DNA from 3 places in the Saccharococcus sp. Marseille-Q5394 genome. Region 1 is predicted to be linked to each of the others. Evidence: riboswitches for the same ligand, from Rfam matches in the RefSeq annotation. Region 1 holds a riboswitch; each other region holds the start of a gene.
The links. A riboswitch is a leader RNA that binds a small molecule or an ion and turns the genes downstream of it on or off. The one in region 1 is predicted to bind S-adenosylmethionine.

Region 1 (5,984 bases):
ACACATCTGCATGCGGACCATATTTCCGGTGGTAAAAAAATTGCGGAAGCCGTGAATGGAACGTACTGGCTGCCGACGAAAGATGCAACAGAAGTGACGTTTGATTACGAACCGTTGGAAGGCGGCCGGGTGATCACAGTGGGAACATCGAAAATCGATATTCAAGCGCTTTATTCACCAGGTCATACGATCGGTTCCACTTCGTTTATCGTAGACGATGCTTATTTATTGTCAGGAGATATTTTATTCATCGACTCCATCGGTCGCCCAGACCTCGCGGGTTTGGCGGAGGACTGGGTCGGCGATCTGCGGGAAACATTGTATAGCCGTTATCGTGAGTTGGCGGAAGATCTACTCGTACTTCCCGCGCACTTCATGATTATCGAAGAGTTGAATGAAGATGGAAGCGTTTCGGAAAAGTTAGGAACGCTGTTCGCGAATAACCACGGCTTGAATATTGAGGATGAACAAGAATTCCGTCAAATGGTGACAGGAAACTTGCCTCCTCAACCAAACGCGTACCAAGAAATCCGTCAAACGAATATGGGGAAAATCAATCCTAACGAAGAAACGCAGCGTGAAATGGAAATCGGACCGAATCGTTGTGCAGTAAGGTAATTTAATCAAAAAGGAGAAGATGAAAATGAACGTAACAAAAGTATTAGATGCAAAAGGGTTGGCATGCCCAATGCCGGTTGTACGTGCAAGAAAGACGATGAAGGAAATGGAGACGGGTGAAATCCTGGAAATCTTCACAACTGATAAAGGCTCAGTCGCTGATTTGACAGCATGGGCGAAATCCAGCGGCCATGAAATGGTTGATCAAAAAGAAGAAGATACAGGCGTCTTCACATTCTGGATTAAGAAAGGCTGATTGTAGGGTAGGGGGTATCTGAGCAGATACCCCTTTCCTGATTTAGGAGGTAAATACCGATGGATATGACATTTCTAATAACGATTTTCCTCATCGGATTTGTAGGATCCTTCGTTTCCGGAATGGTCGGAATCGGCGGATCAATCATCAAATACCCGATGCTATTATACATTCCGCCATTACTTGGAATTGCCGCATTCTCTGCGCACGAAGTTTCAGGAATCAGTGCAATTCAAGTGTTCTTCGCGACTATATCCGGAGTATGGGTATATCGGAAAGGCGGATATCTCAATAAAACGCTGATCATATACATGGGGAGCGCGATTTTGGTCGGAAGTTTTATCGGGGGTTACGGCTCCAATTTGATTTCTGAAGGAAGCATCAACCTCGTGTACGGAATTCTTGCAACGATTGCGGCCATCATGATGTTCATCCCGAAAAAAGGATTGGATGATATTCCGGCGGATCAGGTTGTTTTCAATAAATGGCTTGCAGCCGTGCTCGCTTTCATCGTAGGGATTGCAGCTGGAATTGTTGGAGCTGCCGGCGCGTTCATTTTAGTTCCAATCATGCTTGTCGTTTTGAAAATCCCGACACGCATGACGATTGCTACTTCCCTCGCCATTACATTCATTTCATCGATCGGTTCGACGGTAGGGAAGATCGTGACAGACCAGGTGCTTTACGGTCCGGCAGCTGTCATGATTGTAGCGAGCATCCTCGCCGCGCCACTCGGGGCAAAAGCAGGACAGAAGATGAATACGGAAGTATTGCAGGGGATATTGGCAGTTTTGATTTTAGGGACCGCTGTGAAGATCTGGTTGGATTTTTGATTGATAAAAGGCAATCTCATCGAAAAAACAGAAGCCTCATTCCGAGTGCTTCTGTTTTTTCTTGAATGATGTGCGAATGCGTGGCTCCGTCCCTTTGCGAATCCGCTTCAAGTTTTCGATATGCTTCCAGATTGCCATCAAGAAAAGTAAGGTTGCAATTACTATTGGCCAATATCCATCTAACCAAACGGCCATGGCCAATAAAGTGATGTATAACATGATAACGCCAAAGACAAGAATGTCAGATATGATGGCCACTAGAATGAATAGAATGAACCCGGCAAGTCCGAACCGCCAGTCAATCGCAAATAATACACCGATTACTGTTGCTGTCCCTTTCCCCCCGTTGAACTTCATATGGAACGGATAGTTATGGCCGAATATAACAGCAGCTCCGACAGCGAATAATAACAAAGTGATGTATTCCGTAGGCAGTCCGAAATGTCCAGCTAGCAGCCTTACAGCAATGACCGCGAAGATGCCTTTGCCAATATCAATCAATGCAACAAGCGCACCATACCGTTTTCCAAGAACGATCATCGCGTTCGACGCTCCGGCATTTTTAACACCGGTTTCTTTCAAATTAACCCCCGAAATCCAACGAGCGACTGTCGAGCCATGAAGGCAGCCGACCAAATATCCACAAATTATGATAGCTATAATCCATAACGTCATAAGAATCCCCCAAAAATAATATAGTCATATACACCGATGTTCTAGTTTGGCTGAATCGCGTCCAAAGCAACTGGCTGCGCGTTCAAAAAGGCTGCATCCGCGCTCTAAGAAGCCACTCCCGCGCTCAAAGTATCCACCCGCTTCATCAATCCGTCATTCCGACTTCTACAACTATTATAACATCGAAGATAAAGCGCAAGTTTCAGAAAAAAATAAATTCACCCCTTGACTTTTAAAAAATAGTCTCCTATACTGTTCAACAAGATGAAAAACTGAATAACCAAACTCTTATCAAGAGCGGCGGAGGGACTAGGCCCTGCGATGCCCGGCAACCGGCAAGTGATGAACTTGCAAAGGTGCTACTTCCTACAGATTCGTGAAAACGGTCTGAAAGATAAGAGGAGGAATAAGCGAAAGCGTAACCCTTCTCTTAGCGAAAGGGGTTATTTTTTTATTCCCAAAACCCCCAACGCCTCCGCACTGCATCATTTTCATCTTAAAAAACCACTGGAGGTAATGACAATGACAAACAAACCACTTCAACCAGAAACTCTTCTCTTACACGGAGGGCAGAAACCGGATCCAATTACAGGTTCCCGTGCTGTGCCAATCCACCGTACTACTGCATTCGTATTCCGTGATACTGAACATGCCCAAAACTTATTCGGCTTGCAAGAAGCAGGCAATATTTATACAAGAATTACGAATCCTACCGTTGCTGTCTTTGAAGAAAGGGTAGCACTCTTAGAAGGTGGAACTGCTGCAGTTGCTCTGTCTTCGGGAATGGCAGCAATCGCATTCTCCATTCTCAATATTGCGGGTGCGGGTGACGAGATTGTCGCTGCCGGCAATCTTTACGGCGGTACGTATAATCTATTCGCCGTTACGCTTCCACGCTACGGTATCAATGTGAAATTCGTGGACGCGGACGAACCTGAAAACTTCCGTGCTGCGATTACAGATAAAACGAAAGCGATTTTCGCTGAAACGATCGGAAATCCTAGCCTTCAAGTGCTCGATATCGAAGCGGTCGCAAACATTGCGCATGAAAATGAAATCCCATTCCTCATCGATAACACATTCGCATCCCCATACGGATCGAACCCAATCGAGTTTGGTGCTGACGTTGTCATTCATTCCGCAACGAAGTGGATTGGCGGCCATGGAACGACTATCGGCGGCGTCGTAGTCGACGCAGGGAAATTCGACTGGACGAGAGGGAAGTTCCCTGGCTTCACGGAGCCGGATGAAACGTACAACGGCTTGCGATACGGCATTGACACGGCGGGAGCTGCATTCGCGACGAAGCTCCGCGTCCAATTGCTCCGCGACTTCGGGCCTTGCTTGGATCCGGACAGTGCATTCAACTTCCTTCAAGGGCTGGAGACGCTCCATTTGCGTGTGACACGCCATAACGAAAATGCCGTGAAAGTCGCTGAATTCCTACAGGCTCATCCGTCTGTGGAATGGGTGACGTACACGGGTCTTGAAGATCATCCAACACATGAAAATGCAAAGAAATATTTGAAGAACGGGTTTGGTTCTATCATCGTCTTCGGAATTAAAGGTGGCCGTGACGCAGGACGCAGAGTGATTGACAATATTACGCTATGGTCGCATGTTGCGAACGTAGGGGATGCAAAATCGCTTATCATCCATCCTGCATCAACGACGCACCAGCAATTGTCTGCGGAGGACTTGAAAAAGACAGGAACGCCAGAGGAATTGATCCGTCTGTCTGTCGGACTGGAGTCTACTGATGATATTATTGCGGACCTTAAGCAGGCGATTGAGAAAGCGGCGCCTGTCGCAGTTCGCTAACTATTGCTATGATTAACATCTAGCTGCGAAAGCCGTCACATAGAACGGCTTTTGCGAGTAAAAGCGAAGCGTTACGAGCACGGGCTAAACGCCCTCCTCCGCTTTAGATCAGAAAGGGTGGTTTCATGCCGTCAATTAAAGTGGCCATACTCGGTTTTGGTACGGTCGGTGAAGGTGTTTATAGAATCCTGCAAGAGAAGCGGGAAGAAATTAAAAAGAGCACTGGTTTCACCGTTGATGTCGTATCCATCCTTGTAAAAGACAAGGCGAAAGAACGCCTGCCGATAACAGGCGCAAATTTTACAGATGATATTCAGGATATATTAGGGAACCCTGAAATCGATATCGTTCTTGAAGCGATTGTCGGGGAAGAACCTGCTTATACGTATTTGTCGGATGCGATTGAGAAAGGGTGCCACATCATAACTGCGAACAAAAAAATGTTTGCAAAACACGGACCTGCGTTAAGGAAACATGCCGAATTTCGGAACGTGCAAGTCGGGTTCGAAGCGACGACTGCTGGCGGGGTGCCAATCATCCGGACTGTGACCAATCTGCTGGTAGGCGACCGGATTAAACGGATCCAAGGCATTTTAAATGGGACGTCAAATTTCATTTTGACGAAAATGCGCGATGAGGGGTCTTCATTCAAAGAAGCACTGTTACATGCACAGCAAAATGGTTACGCGGAAGCAGACCCTGCAGATGATGTGGATGGCACGGATGCTTTCCGTAAACTGATGATTTTGAGCGCGCTCGCTTTCGGCAGGCAGCCTGACTGGGAAGACGTTCCTGTCGTCGGAATCGATCATCTCGAATCAATTGATATCAATGATGCAACCAAAGGCGATCTCCGTTATCGTCACGTGGCAGATATTTGGAAGGATGAAAAAGGGAAGCTGCAGGCGACGGTAGGACCTGTCCTAATTGGAGCGGATCACCCGCTTTTCAGTATTGACGGTGTCGACAATGCCGTCATCGTAAATACCGAATATCTCGGACCATTGACGTTGGTTGGCCCGGGTGCAGGAATGTATCCGACAGGAAGCGCGATGGTTGCGGACTTGCTGCATATCATTCGCCAACACGAAGCAGTCCTGGTGCCAAATTAAAAAAGTGGAGGAGGAATCTTTAGATTCCGTCCTCCACTTTTTTCTATGCTGTTTAAATGGTATCTTTCGCTTTTCTTCTCCTCGGCCGTTCACTCTTAGGCAGTTCGCTCTTCAACGCTTTGAGTAGTGAGAAAATCATCAGCAAAATGATGAAGGAAAACGGCAGAGCGGCAATGATGATCGTGTTTTGCAGTGCAGTCAATCCATTTACAGACAGCAATATGATAGCAATTGCAGACTGGATGACGCCCCAAATGATTTTTACGCTATTCGGCGGGGTCAATGAACCGTATGTGGACTGCATGCCTAACACAAATGTCGCTGAATCCGCGGAAGTGATGAAAAACGATGCAATTAACAGAACTGCGACAATGGAAATAATGAACGACAAAGGCATCGCATGGAACATTTCAAATATCGTCAATTCAGTGTCTGTTTTCGCTAAGTCTGCAATCCCTTTACGTTGCATGTTGATGGCAGTCGTTCCGAAAGCTGAAAACCAGATAGCGCTCAGAACGGTTGGTGCTAACATGACAACGACCATGAACTCTCTAATTGTCCTGCCCTTTGATACCCTCGCGATGAACATGCTGACGAATGGTGCCCAGGAAATCCACCAAGCCCAATAGAAGATCGTCCAACCTTCCAGCCAGTCACGATGAGTGTCAT
Region 2 (5,984 bases), on a different contig from region 1:
GCAACGATTTTATATACCGCGCCGAGAGCCGGTTGATCGTAAGCGGTGATCAGCTTCGTGCCGATCCCCCATACATCGACCTTCGCCCCTTGCGCTTTCAAGTTCAAGATCGTGTACTCGTCCAAATCGTTCGAGACGACGATTTTCGCGTCGTGGAATCCTGCTGCATCTAGCATTTTCCGGGCTTCCTTCGACAGGAATGCAATATCGCCGCTGTCGAGGCGGATACCGATGAAATTGATTTTATCGCCGAGCTCCTTCGCGACCTGAATGGCCGTCGGGATGCCGATTTTCAGCGTATTGTACGTATCAACGAGGAATACACAGTCCTTATGCCGTCTCGCGTACGAGTGGAACGCTTCGTATTCGCTTTGATAGGCCTGGACCAATGAATGGGCATGCGTTCCCGCAACCGGGATGCCGAAGCGTTTGCCGGCACGGACGTTGCTTGTTGCTTCCACTCCTCCGATGACAGCGGCACGCGCTCCCCAGATTGCAGCATCCATTTCGTGAGCCCGTCTGCTTCCGAACTCCATGACGACTTCATCTTTGACGACTTGCTTAATACGGCTCGCCTTTGTTGCGATGAGCGTTTGGAAGTTGACGATATTGAGCAGTGCCGTCTCGATGAGCTGGGCTTCCGCCAACGTCGATTCCACTCGCAGGATCGGTTCGTTTGCAAATACAAGTTCCCCTTCCTTCATCGAATAAACATCCCCCGTAAAACGGATGTCTTTCAAATAAGATAGGAAATCCTCTCTATAGCCGAGCTCTTCCCGTAAATAGGTCAGGTCGCTCTCACTGAATTGAAAATCCTTTAAGTAATCAAGGATCCGCTCAAGTCCCGCAAAAATCGCATAGCCATTACCGAACGGAAGGTTTCTGAAGTACAGCTCAAATACCGCTTTCCGTTCATGAATGCCATCCGCCCAATACGATTCCATCATGTTGATTTGATAAAGATCTGTATGTAGCGCCAAACTGTCGTCAGCATATTTCGAAGTCATGTCAAATCTCCTTCTTCCGCATCTTCTGATAGTTTCAGTATACACTATTTACCCTTGTTTTCATTATAAATAACATGCGCCTAAATTGCCTCATTCTCCAAAAATATCGGCTTGTTTCCACTTTCCGAACCGGTAATACAGGAATGCGATGATGCTGCTAATGACGAAACTGACACCGATTCCGAGGGCAATCCCCTTATCTCCCATGAAGCCAGACAGGAAGTACGTAACGGGGTAACGTAATATCCAAAACGAAATGATATTGAGCACAAGCACTTGGAACATTGCCCCCGATGCCCGGACAGCGCCATTGAGTACGAAATTGATGCCTAAAAAAGGATAGAAAAATGCTATCATCTTCAAATAGTCCGCACCAAAACGGACAGCTTCCGCTTCGGAAATGAAAAGTCGGATACCGGCCCCCGCAAAAGCGTAGACAATTCCGGCGATGGCAAACATAATGCCAAGATTATATAGAAAGCCGATGAACGTAATCCTGTGGACACGGTTCCACTTCCCCGCACCGATGTTTTGTCCTGCCATACTATTCACTGCCGTTCCGATCGCTTGCGCCGGCAGCATGATCAGACTATCAAGCCGCTGCGCAGCCCCGTACCCCGCAACTACCGCAGGGCCGAAAGAAGCGACGACACTCATGATCGCCATGACGCCTGCCGAAATGACGCTCATTTGCAAACCCGCCGGAATGCCCAATTTCAGTATATCAAGCACTTCACGCTTAGCCGGCAGATGCGGCTTTGAAAACGGCACGAGCTTTTTGCGAACGGAATAAATTGCGCCAGTCGCAAATGCAACCCCTTGGGATACGATTGTCGCAACCGCAGCTCCTTGGACGCCCCATCCGAAGACGGCAATGAAAATCGGATCAAGTACCGTGTTTAGCAGGACGGCCGTCAAAACGAAATAGATTGGCGTCTTTGAGTCGCCGACAGACCGGAACACGGTGTTGATGAAGTTATATCCGAACAGAAACAGAATCCCGAAAAAATTGACACGCAAATAGGACGTTGCCATTTCAATCATCGAGTCGGGCGTTCCAAGCAATGCCAAAATCGGCTTCGCTAAAAAGAAGCCCGCAAAACTTAACACAACAGACATGATCGTCAATAAAACGACGAATGCGTTCAAATAATTACGCAAGCCTGCCTCGCTCCCCCTCCCCTTCTGCTGGGAGAGGATTGTCAGCGCCGCATTATTCAGGCCGATGACAAAAGAGAGGACGGTAAACACGACAGTACCCGAAATCGCAACTGCGCCAAGCGCGTCGGCACCGATAAGGTTTCCGACCCATAAGCTGTCGATAAATTGGTAGGACACTTGCAAAAGGTTCGTGAGAATGATCGGTGCTGAATAAAAAATAAGCTGCTTTGCAAGCGGGCCTTCCGTAAAATCATATTGTTTCGCCATGGCGCTCCCCCCTTCATCCAAATACCTTCAGTCCGACCGCCCCTCCGATGATCAAGCAAAGGAATAGCATCCGTTTCCACCCGGCTGCTTCCTTGAAAAACAGGATGCCCATAAGGACGGCACCCGCCGCACCGAGTCCCGTCCAAATCGCATACGCAGTCCCCATCGGAATGTCGCGCATTGCGAGGGACAGAAATATAAAACCGACCGAAAACGTCCCGACGATGAGCAGCAGGCGGGGCCATGATCTTTTCTGCAAATAAAGATTAATGGCCATGACGCCGAAAATCTCCCCTAAACTTGCGATGACTAAATATATCCACGCCATATCTCAATCGCCCCCTTCCGTTGCTTCACCGGATGCAGCCGTCGTCATTTTTATCCCGATAACTCCCACGATGATAATCGCGATGAAGATCACTTTAGCGATGGAAAACTCCGCATTGAAAAACAGGAAATCGATTAGAACGATCGCCGCCGCTCCGGAACCGGTGAAGACTGCATACACCGTCCCGGATGGCAACGTCTCGCATGCCTTTATAATTGCGTAGAAGCTAATGACGATTGCAACGATAGTCCCTGCCCACTCGAGTACCGAATCGGAATACCGAAGTCCGATCACCCAAAAGATCTCGACGATCGCCGCCAATAAAACATAAAGCCAAGCCAATGGAAATCCTCCTCATCATTCAACATGCACCCATTATAGCAAAAGGTCACGGACATTCATTTCCGAAACTTCTTGCAATCCGTCTGGATGCATGATAACTTTAGATAAATGTTTTTTCTAACAATTACATATTTTGATTCTTATCACGAGAGACGGAGGGATTGGCCCGATGAAGTCTCAGCAACCAGCCCGATTTTGGTATGGTGCTAATTCCAAAAGGCGAACTGCGCCTTGAAGATAAGAAGATTGATTTCAACGATGTTGGAGGCCCTCTTCTTAATTGGAGAGGCCTCTTTTTTACTAGGCAAAGGAGATGGGCAACTTGACAAAGCAGAGCATTAACACAAAATTGGTGCAAATAGGAAACCAGAGCGATCCGAGAACCGGGGCGGTCAATCCTCCCCTACATTTTTCAACAGCGTACAAGCATGATGGATTGGGTCTATCAACCGGTTACGATTATACACGGACAAAAAATCCGACACGGACGATCCTCGAGGAAGGCATCGCCAATTTGGAAAACGGCGACCGCGGCTACGCGTGCAGCTCGGGCATGGCAGCGATTCAGCTCTTCCTTTCGCTGTTCAAATCGGGAGATGAATTGATTGCTCCTGACGACCTATACGGTGGCACATTCCGATTGTTTGACCATTACGCAGATCTGTATAACGTCCGGACGTCGTATTCTTCTTTTGATAACGTCGAGGAAACGGAAAAGCTGATCACCGAAAACACGAAGGCGATCTTCATCGAAACACCGACGAACCCGCTGATGCTGGAAATCAATATCGAACAGTATGTAGAGATTGCGAGAAAGCACAACTTGCTTGTCATCGTCGATAATACATTTTTGACTCCGTACTACCAACGCCCGATTGAGCTCGGGGCAGATATCGTCATCCATAGCGCGACGAAATATATCGGCGGTCATAATGATGTGCTTGCCGGGCTAGTCGTCGCCAAGGGAGAAGAGCTGTGCAACCGTCTAGGCGAAAATCATAATGCGATCGGCGCGACGCTTTCCCCGTTCGACTCCTGGCTCGTCATCCGCGGATTGAAGACGTTGCATGTGCGCATGAAACAGCATGATGCCAATGCGAAGGAACTCGTCTCTTATTTAAAAAACGAACCGCTTGTCGATGACGTCCTCTATGCAGGAAAAGGCGGCATGATTTCATTCAGGGTACGGGAAAGCGAATGGGTCGATCCGCTATTGCAAAACTTGAAGCTCATCACATTTGCCGAAAGTCTCGGAGGAGTGGAAAGTTTGATCACGTATCCGACGACGCAGACCCATGCAGAAATCCCTGAGGAAGAACGGGAAAGGCGCGGTGTCGATAAACGGTTATTGCGTTTCTCGGTCGGACTCGAGGAAGCCGAAGACTTGATCGCCGATCTTAAGCAAGCCATCAATGCAGCGGCAGAAACGACGGCTGTCAGTCAATAATAAAAAAGGCCGTCTCGGTGAACGAGACGGTCCTTTTATTATTTAGAGATTTCAGCTAACTCTTTTCTTTGCGAATAAAAATCGATGAAGTTGTTAACGACTTTATCCAAGAAATCAATCGTCGCTTGGTCTGTCAATTGACCCGTTTCGTCCATTTTCTCATGGACGGAACCGATATATACTTCATTGTTTGGCAAGAGCGCAGGAGAAAGCATCGGGTTCGTCAAAATCTCACGTAAATGCAGTTGAGCACGGACACTTCCCATCACACCCATTGAAGCACCGATCATGAAAGCAGGCTTGTCTTTAATTGCGAAATTGCTTCTCGACAGCCAGTCGACAGCGTTTTTCATTACTCCTGGAATGGAGAAGTTGTATTCAGGCACTGCAAATAGGACCGCATCGGAATCCCGAACGTTATCCAGGAAATCTGTAACGTTTTCTGACGGATTGCCTTCTATATCAACAGAAAACATTTCGACATCATTAATGAATACAGGTGTAATAGTAAGTTTATCTGCATATTTCTTCCTCAAATATTCAACCACTTTCAAGTTGTATGAAGACGAGCTTGTGCTGCCGATAATCGCTTTTACTGATATAGTCATGTTGTTGGACTCCTTCTCTTTTTATCTTAGCATTGCCTCTCTATAGGAAGGTATGCGTTCCCCTATAAAACTGGGGCATCATTTATTGACCTGGTAATTATCTCACATTCAAGATACTTTTCGTATAAATCTGCTCATAAGAAAAGAACGTTCCCCTATTTGCTTAGGGAACGCTCCATCTTTTAATTGAAGAAGCAGAAGAAAATCGTCCAGAATGGAACGTTTTTCCGCTCTTTCTTTTTGCGTTTGAGCGCTTTTTGCTCCATGCGGAACTGTTCGACTTCCTGCCGCATATCTTCCATATGTCGTTGAACTACTTCTCTATCAATTGTATACATATATATTCTCCTCTTGGAGAGGGACCTTAAACGAGATTACAGTCGACGTTCACCTATCGTGCCGCCGTTATCATCTAACCATTTTGGAGATTCCCACTCCATCAATTTTGTTTTATTTATTCGTTCATGCTCTTCATGTCTCGCGTTTTGAATAATCATTTTGCTTTTCCTCCTTTATTTTTTAGTTGAATCAATTCACTTGCGGGGAACATCGCTACCCACTATCCAGAGACACCATCATCAATACTTTCCGTTGCAGCCCTACATTAATCATCGGAAACACTCCTTTTCATCTAGTTTTTGTTTATATGCCACACGCACAGCGTGAAAACACCGAATATTCTTTCATATGAAGACACAAAAAAGCACACGCCTTTTGCATAAGCGTGTGCTCATATAAAAGAACGGCATACCATGCCATTCCTCGGTCTACAATTAGAAAGAGAGATTAGTCAGGCACGGATCAAGTATGAAGTTGTTTATGAT
Region 3 (5,984 bases), on a different contig from region 1:
CAGGTGCGGTAACTGCACCTGGATCTTTATCTTTTTTATATTGATTAGGCGATTGGACCGCCTTTTTGAATAATATCTTCAGAAACATGACCGAATTTCGTGAAGTTTTCGCGGAAGAGGTCTGCCAGTTCTTTCGCTTTTTGATCATAAGCCGCTGGATCGCTCCATGCATTGCGAGGGTTCAACACTTCAGTCGGTACACCGGCAATAACTTTTGGCATTGAAAGACCGAAAATAGCATTTTTCTCGAATTCTGTATTGTTCAATTCGCCAGCAAGCGCTGCGCGGACCATAGTGCGGGTATGCTTCAATGCCATACGCTGACCTACGCCGTAAACTCCGCCAGTCCAACCTGTGTTGACGAGGAATACTTGTGCATCATGTTCGTCGATTTTCTTCCCTAGCATTTCTGCGTAAACCGTTGCAGGCAATGGAAGGAAAGGAGCACCAAAGCATGTAGAGAACGTTGCTTCCGGTGAAGTGACGCCGCGTTCAGTTCCTGCAAGCTTCGAAGTGAAGCCGCTAAGGAAGTGATACATCGCTTGTTCCTTCGTCAATTTAGAGATTGGAGGCAATACCCCGAATGCATCCGCAGTCAAGAAGATGATTGTTTTTGGATGTCCCGCCGCCGAAGGCACTGCGATGTTGTCGATATAATGAATTGGATATGCTGCACGCGTGTTTTCAGTCAATGAATTATTATCATAATCTGGCTTGCGCGTCTTTTCATCCAAAACGACGTTTTCCAAGACCGAACCGAAACGGATCGCTCCGTAAATTTCAGGTTCTTTCTCTTGTGAAAGATTGATCGTTTTTGCATAGCAGCCGCCTTCGATATTGAATACACCGTTTTCGGACCAGCCGTGCTCGTCATCACCGATCAGCTTGCGGTCAGCATCTGCGGAAAGCGTCGTTTTTCCTGTGCCGGAAAGGCCGAAGAACAAAGCGACATCCCCTTCTTCACCAACGTTAGCTGAGCAGTGCATTGGAAGAATTCCTCGCTCAGGAAGCAAGTAGTTCATGACGGAGAAAATGGATTTTTTCATTTCTCCTGCATATTCCGTACCGCCGATCAACACAATGCGCTTTTCAAGTGATACAATGATGAAGGTTTCGGATTTCGTTCCGTCCACTTTAGGATCAGCCTTGAACGTCGGAGCAGCAATAACTGTGAATTGTGCTTCATGCGTTTTCAACTCTTCTGCAGTAGGGCGGATGAAGAGATTATGGACAAATAGGTTTTGCCATGCAAATTCGTTAATGACTTGGATGGATAGCTGAGAGTTTTTATCAGCTCCTGCAAAGCCTTTGAATACGAAGAGTTCTTCCTTCGCTTTTAAGTGGGTAAGAACTTTATTATATAATGAATCAAAGATCTCAGATGAAATCGGTCGGTTCACTTTGCCCCAGTCGATTTTGTCTTTTGAAGAGTCTTCTTCGACAATGTATTTGTCCTGAGGAGAACGACCAGTATACTTTCCTGTCTCGGCAGTAAGGGCGCCGTCTGCGGAAAGTTTCGCTTCTCCACGGGAAGTAGCTTTTTCAACCAGTTCCGCCACTGAAGGCTGTATGTTTACGTTGTTGCCTGAAAGTAACTCGTGTAATCCGTTTTCAATTTTAGCTGAAATCATTTTTTGGTACCGTCCTTTGCATGTAATCCCATTAGATGGGTATCATCACATTTCGTAAATAGTATAACACATTTAGAATAATAATCTATACTAATGAAAAACTCAAGTATATATGTGTAAAAATGTTTGACAAAGTGCATACTTTTTCGTAGGATTGTTTATTGAACGGATACTCTTATCCCGAGCTGGCGGAGGGACAGGCCCTATGAAGCCCGGCAACCTGCGTGGACCTTTAGTGGCCGCGAGAAGGTGCCAAACCTGGAGCAAGGTTGAATTCCTTGGACGATAAGAGTGAAAGGTGCTGCTATTGAAATTATGCCTTTCCTCATGTGTATTTACGTGAGAGAAGGGCTTTTTTATTGATTCTAACAGGCCCTTAATCCTTGTGTATGTTGACGTCGACTCTCTAGGCGCTGAACTTACTGGGACAATTAGAGTACCGTATCAATATTTGCAAGACGTTAAGGAGGAAACCACAATGACAAATCGCCGATTATTCACTTCTGAATCGGTAACAGAAGGACATCCGGACAAAATGTGCGATCAGATTTCCGACGCTATATTGGATGCCATTTTAGAGGAAGACCCGAATGCACGCGTAGCCTGTGAAACGACAATCACAACAGGACTCGTACTCGTCATCGGGGAAATCACGACAACAACGTATGTAGACATCCCGAAAGTCGTACGGGATACAGTGAAGGAAATCGGCTATACACGCGCGAAATTCGGCTTCGACTGGGAGACGTCATCCGTATTGACATCCATCGATGAACAGTCCCCAGATATCGCTGCGAGTGTCGACCAGGCACTGGAAGCACGCGAAGGGACAATGAGTGATGAAGAGCTTGAAGCAATCGGAGCGGGTGACCAAGGGCTTATGTTCGGTTACGCTTGCAATGAAACACCTGAGTTAATGCCGATGCCAATTAGCTTATCCCATAAGCTTTCACGCAGACTTGCTGAAGTAAGGAAAGACGACACACTTGACTATTTGCGTCCTGACGGAAAAACACAAGTTACGGTGGAATACGATGAGGATAATAAACCGGTACGGATTGACACCATTGTCATTTCCACTCAACACCATCCTGATATCACTTTGGAGCAAATTCAAAATGACATAAAGGAACATGTAATTTATCCGGTCGTTCCTTCCGAGCTATTGGATGAAGAGACAAAATACTTCATCAACCCATCTGGCCGTTTCGTTATCGGAGGTCCACAAGGGGATGCCGGCTTGACGGGTAGAAAGATTATCGTCGATACATACGGCGGCTATGCGCGTCATGGCGGCGGTGCGTTTTCCGGTAAAGATGCGACAAAAGTCGACCGGTCGGCATCATACGCTGCACGTTATGTAGCGAAGAACATCGTTGCTGCTGGTCTCGCAGATCGTTGTGAAGTCCAGCTTGCATATGCAATCGGTGTTGCAAAACCGGTATCGATTTCTATCGATACATTCGGAACAGGCAAAGTCGAGGAAAGCAAGCTTGTGGAAATTGTGCGCGAGCTGTTCGATCTACGCCCGGCAGGCATTATTAAGATGCTCGACCTGCGCCGTCCAATTTATAAGCAGACTGCGGCATACGGACATTTCGGACGTACCGACGTTGAACTCCCTTGGGAGCAGACGGACAAAGCAGCTGAATTGATTGAAAAAGCTGGAATGACTGTTTAATAATTGAAATATGGAAGCAAAGGAGAAATCCTTGCTTCCTTTTTTATTGTAGAATGAGAAGTTTTTGGGGAGAACGAGAACTATTTGCCGTGGAATGAGAAGTTATTGGCGGAAAACGAGAACTCTTTCGAGAAGAACGAGAAGTTAGCGGGGGAGAACGAGAACTCAGAGAATGGTGGATACAAAGGGAACCTAACTAGATTCATAGCGTTTATATTATAGCAAGAAAAGTGAGGCAGGCGATTCCAAAATGGCGTTCAGCTTATTATTAATTGTGGCTCTCATAGGTATAGTGGCTTTTGTTGCGTTGGTGAGTATTATCATCTTAGTCGTTTCTAAAAATAAATAAAGGTGCCGCTCGACATCGAGCAGCACCAATTTTATTTCTCCATTTCCTTATAAACCTGTCCTTTTTCAACATAGCTGTTCAAGATACGATCCATATCTGCACGGTCCTCGTCATTCAACTCGCGGACCACTTTTGCGGGTGAACCGAGAGCGAGGCAGCCAGGCGGAATTTTCTTACCGGGCGGGACAAGGCTGCCCGCGCCGATGAACGCTCCCTCACCGATTTCCGCACCATCCAAAATGATCGAGCCCATTCCGATGAGCGCACCTTTACGTACAACACAACTATGTAAGAGTGCCTTATGGCCAACTGTCACGTCGTCCTCAATTACTAACGTCTTTCCAGGGCTTTGATGCAAACAGCTTAAATCTTGGATGCTGACCCGTTCACCGATTATCGTCGGGGCGACATCTCCCCTAATGACGGTATTGAACCAGATGGAACTGTCTGCCCCGATTGTTACATCGCCCGTAATCGTCACATAATCCGCGACATAGACAGATGGATCGATTTGCGGCGTCTTTCCGTTGTATGAATAAATCATGAAACGTCTCCTCTTTTCTTAAAATCATGTATAATTTATCGTAACATAAAATTTTCATTTACATAAAGGGGAGGTGAGTCCATGTGGAAATGGGAAGCGGAAGGACAGCCGAAAGCAGTGATTGTGATTGTCCATAATGCTTACGAACATCATCGTAGGTATGCGTGGCTCATTCAAAAGCTGCGGAACGGCGGTTTCCATGTCGTAACAAGCGACTTGCCGGGGCATGGTTCTGAAAGCGGAAGAAGAACCCATGATGAACCGTTCGAGTCGTATGTGGACCATGTGAAGAAAATGATCGACATTGCGCTAGAGGATAACTTGCCGTTATTCGTGCTTGGCCACGGACTTGGCGCCACGATTGTCATGCATATCCTGCAACGTGAAAAGCTGGAGTGCGCAGGCTTTGTGTTCAGCTCCCCTTGGCTCTCCTTGAAGCACCAACCCTCCAAGTTTTCAGGAGTGCTGACGAAGCTTTCAAGTTCCATGAAATTGAATCATGACATTACAATTGAATTACTGACGCAGAACTATGACATGTACATAGAGTTCCAGAACGATCGGGATTATAGCTCCGCGATCGTCGCGTCTTGGTATCGTGAGCTGCATGCTATGATGAAATCGATCATATATCATGAAGAAAGTATATTCGATACACCTGTCCTGATTCACACGGGAGAACATGATAAAATCACTGATACTTCATTTGCAAAAAGATGGCTGTTGAACCAGCATCTATCGGAATTTCAATACAAGGAATGGAAAAGACTGTACCATGATCTTTATCAAGAACCTGAGAGAGAGGAAGTATATTTGTACATTGAATCATTCATGAACAATGTCCTTCGCTCACTCGGTTATATTGTATAACTCAAAACCATAAAGGGGAGTGGTTATTTTGACGGTTATCGGGTTTGTCAGGCACGGCGTTACGGCGTGGAATAAGGAAGGAAGAGCGCAAGGCAATTCGGACGTGCCTTTGGACGATGAAGGAATCGAAATGGCGAAGAGTGTGGCCGAAAGATTGTCCAAGGAGCAGTGGGATGTCATTTACACAAGCCATTTAATCAGAGCAAAGAAGACGGCAGAAATTATTGCGGAACAAATGCCTGATGTTGAGCTTGTGGAGGATGCCCGATTACGTGAATTCAGCGGTGGGCTAATTGAGGGGACGACCGAGGCGGAGCGCATCGAGAAGTGGGGGAAGGATTGGAAAGAACAGGACATGGGCTTTGAACCGCATGAATCCATCGTTTTCCGCGGAATGGAATCCATTGCGGACATCAAAAACAAGCATGCAGGCAAACGGGTATTGGTCGTCAGCCATGGTGGATTAATCAAAAGGCTTTTAAATGAGCTGATTACGGATACGATATATGAAACGCATCTGGACAACACCTCACTGACAATCGTCGAACTGAATGACGACAAAAATCTTTGCCAACTATTCAACTGCACTGCCCATTTGCAACAGAAGGTTGAGTCTTAATCAAAGCACATCAGGTTCTTTGAAAATAAACCATTCATACCTTCACTGGTCTATACTATATACTAAATAAATAGTGAAATCGGGGGCTTTCATATGAAAAAAGAAACCACTACTGAAATCTTGTCTTGGATAAAAGCCATTGTAGTCGCTTGCGTACTCGTATACGCGATCAGGCACTTCCTATTTTCACCGGTCATTGTATCCGGTCAATCGATGGAGCCGACATTCGAATCGGAAAACCGAGTCATCATTTCAAAAATCCACAAGCTAGATCATTTTGATTTGGTCGT

Region 2: another riboswitch for S-adenosylmethionine. It lies ahead of OC538_RS15020 (methionine biosynthesis PLP-dependent protein); the one in region 1 lies ahead of OC538_RS09830 (O-acetylhomoserine aminocarboxypropyltransferase/cysteine synthase family protein).
Region 3: another riboswitch for S-adenosylmethionine. It lies ahead of metK (methionine adenosyltransferase); the one in region 1 lies ahead of OC538_RS09830 (O-acetylhomoserine aminocarboxypropyltransferase/cysteine synthase family protein).

What each region holds. Positions count from the first base shown of each region.
Region 1 covers NZ_CAMPPQ010000001.1:2,043,233-2,049,216, reverse strand. Annotated here, with positions in the region: gene OC538_RS09850 (MBL fold metallo-hydrolase) at 1-618, shown strand, start outside; gene OC538_RS09845 (sulfurtransferase TusA family protein) at 644-874, shown strand; gene OC538_RS09840 (sulfite exporter TauE/SafE family protein) at 934-1,707, shown strand; gene OC538_RS09835 (glycerol-3-phosphate acyltransferase) at 1,744-2,382, opposite strand; SAM riboswitch class I at 2,668-2,783, shown strand; gene OC538_RS09830 (O-acetylhomoserine aminocarboxypropyltransferase/cysteine synthase family protein) at 2,905-4,203, shown strand; gene OC538_RS09825 (homoserine dehydrogenase) at 4,329-5,315, shown strand; gene OC538_RS09820 (BCCT family transporter) at 5,368-5,984, opposite strand, start outside.
Region 2 covers NZ_CAMPPQ010000002.1:871,771-877,754, reverse strand. Annotated here, with positions in the region: gene OC538_RS15040 (nicotinate phosphoribosyltransferase) at 1-1,007, opposite strand, end outside; gene OC538_RS15035 (MATE family efflux transporter) at 1,098-2,435, opposite strand; gene OC538_RS15030 (DMT family transporter) at 2,449-2,763, opposite strand; gene OC538_RS15025 (DMT family transporter) at 2,767-3,105, opposite strand; SAM riboswitch class I at 3,243-3,349, shown strand; gene OC538_RS15020 (methionine biosynthesis PLP-dependent protein) at 3,428-4,552, shown strand; gene OC538_RS15015 (NADPH-dependent FMN reductase) at 4,591-5,160, opposite strand; gene OC538_RS15010 (hypothetical protein) at 5,343-5,498, opposite strand; gene OC538_RS15005 (hypothetical protein) at 5,535-5,657, opposite strand.
Region 3 covers NZ_CAMPPQ010000002.1:1,313,520-1,319,503, forward strand. Annotated here, with positions in the region: gene pckA (phosphoenolpyruvate carboxykinase (ATP)) at 45-1,631, opposite strand; SAM riboswitch class I at 1,804-1,923, shown strand; gene metK (methionine adenosyltransferase) at 2,110-3,312, shown strand; gene OC538_RS17295 (gamma carbonic anhydrase family protein) at 3,693-4,205, opposite strand; gene OC538_RS17300 (alpha/beta hydrolase) at 4,287-5,075, shown strand; gene OC538_RS17305 (histidine phosphatase family protein) at 5,095-5,694, shown strand; gene lepB (signal peptidase I) at 5,788-5,984, shown strand, end outside.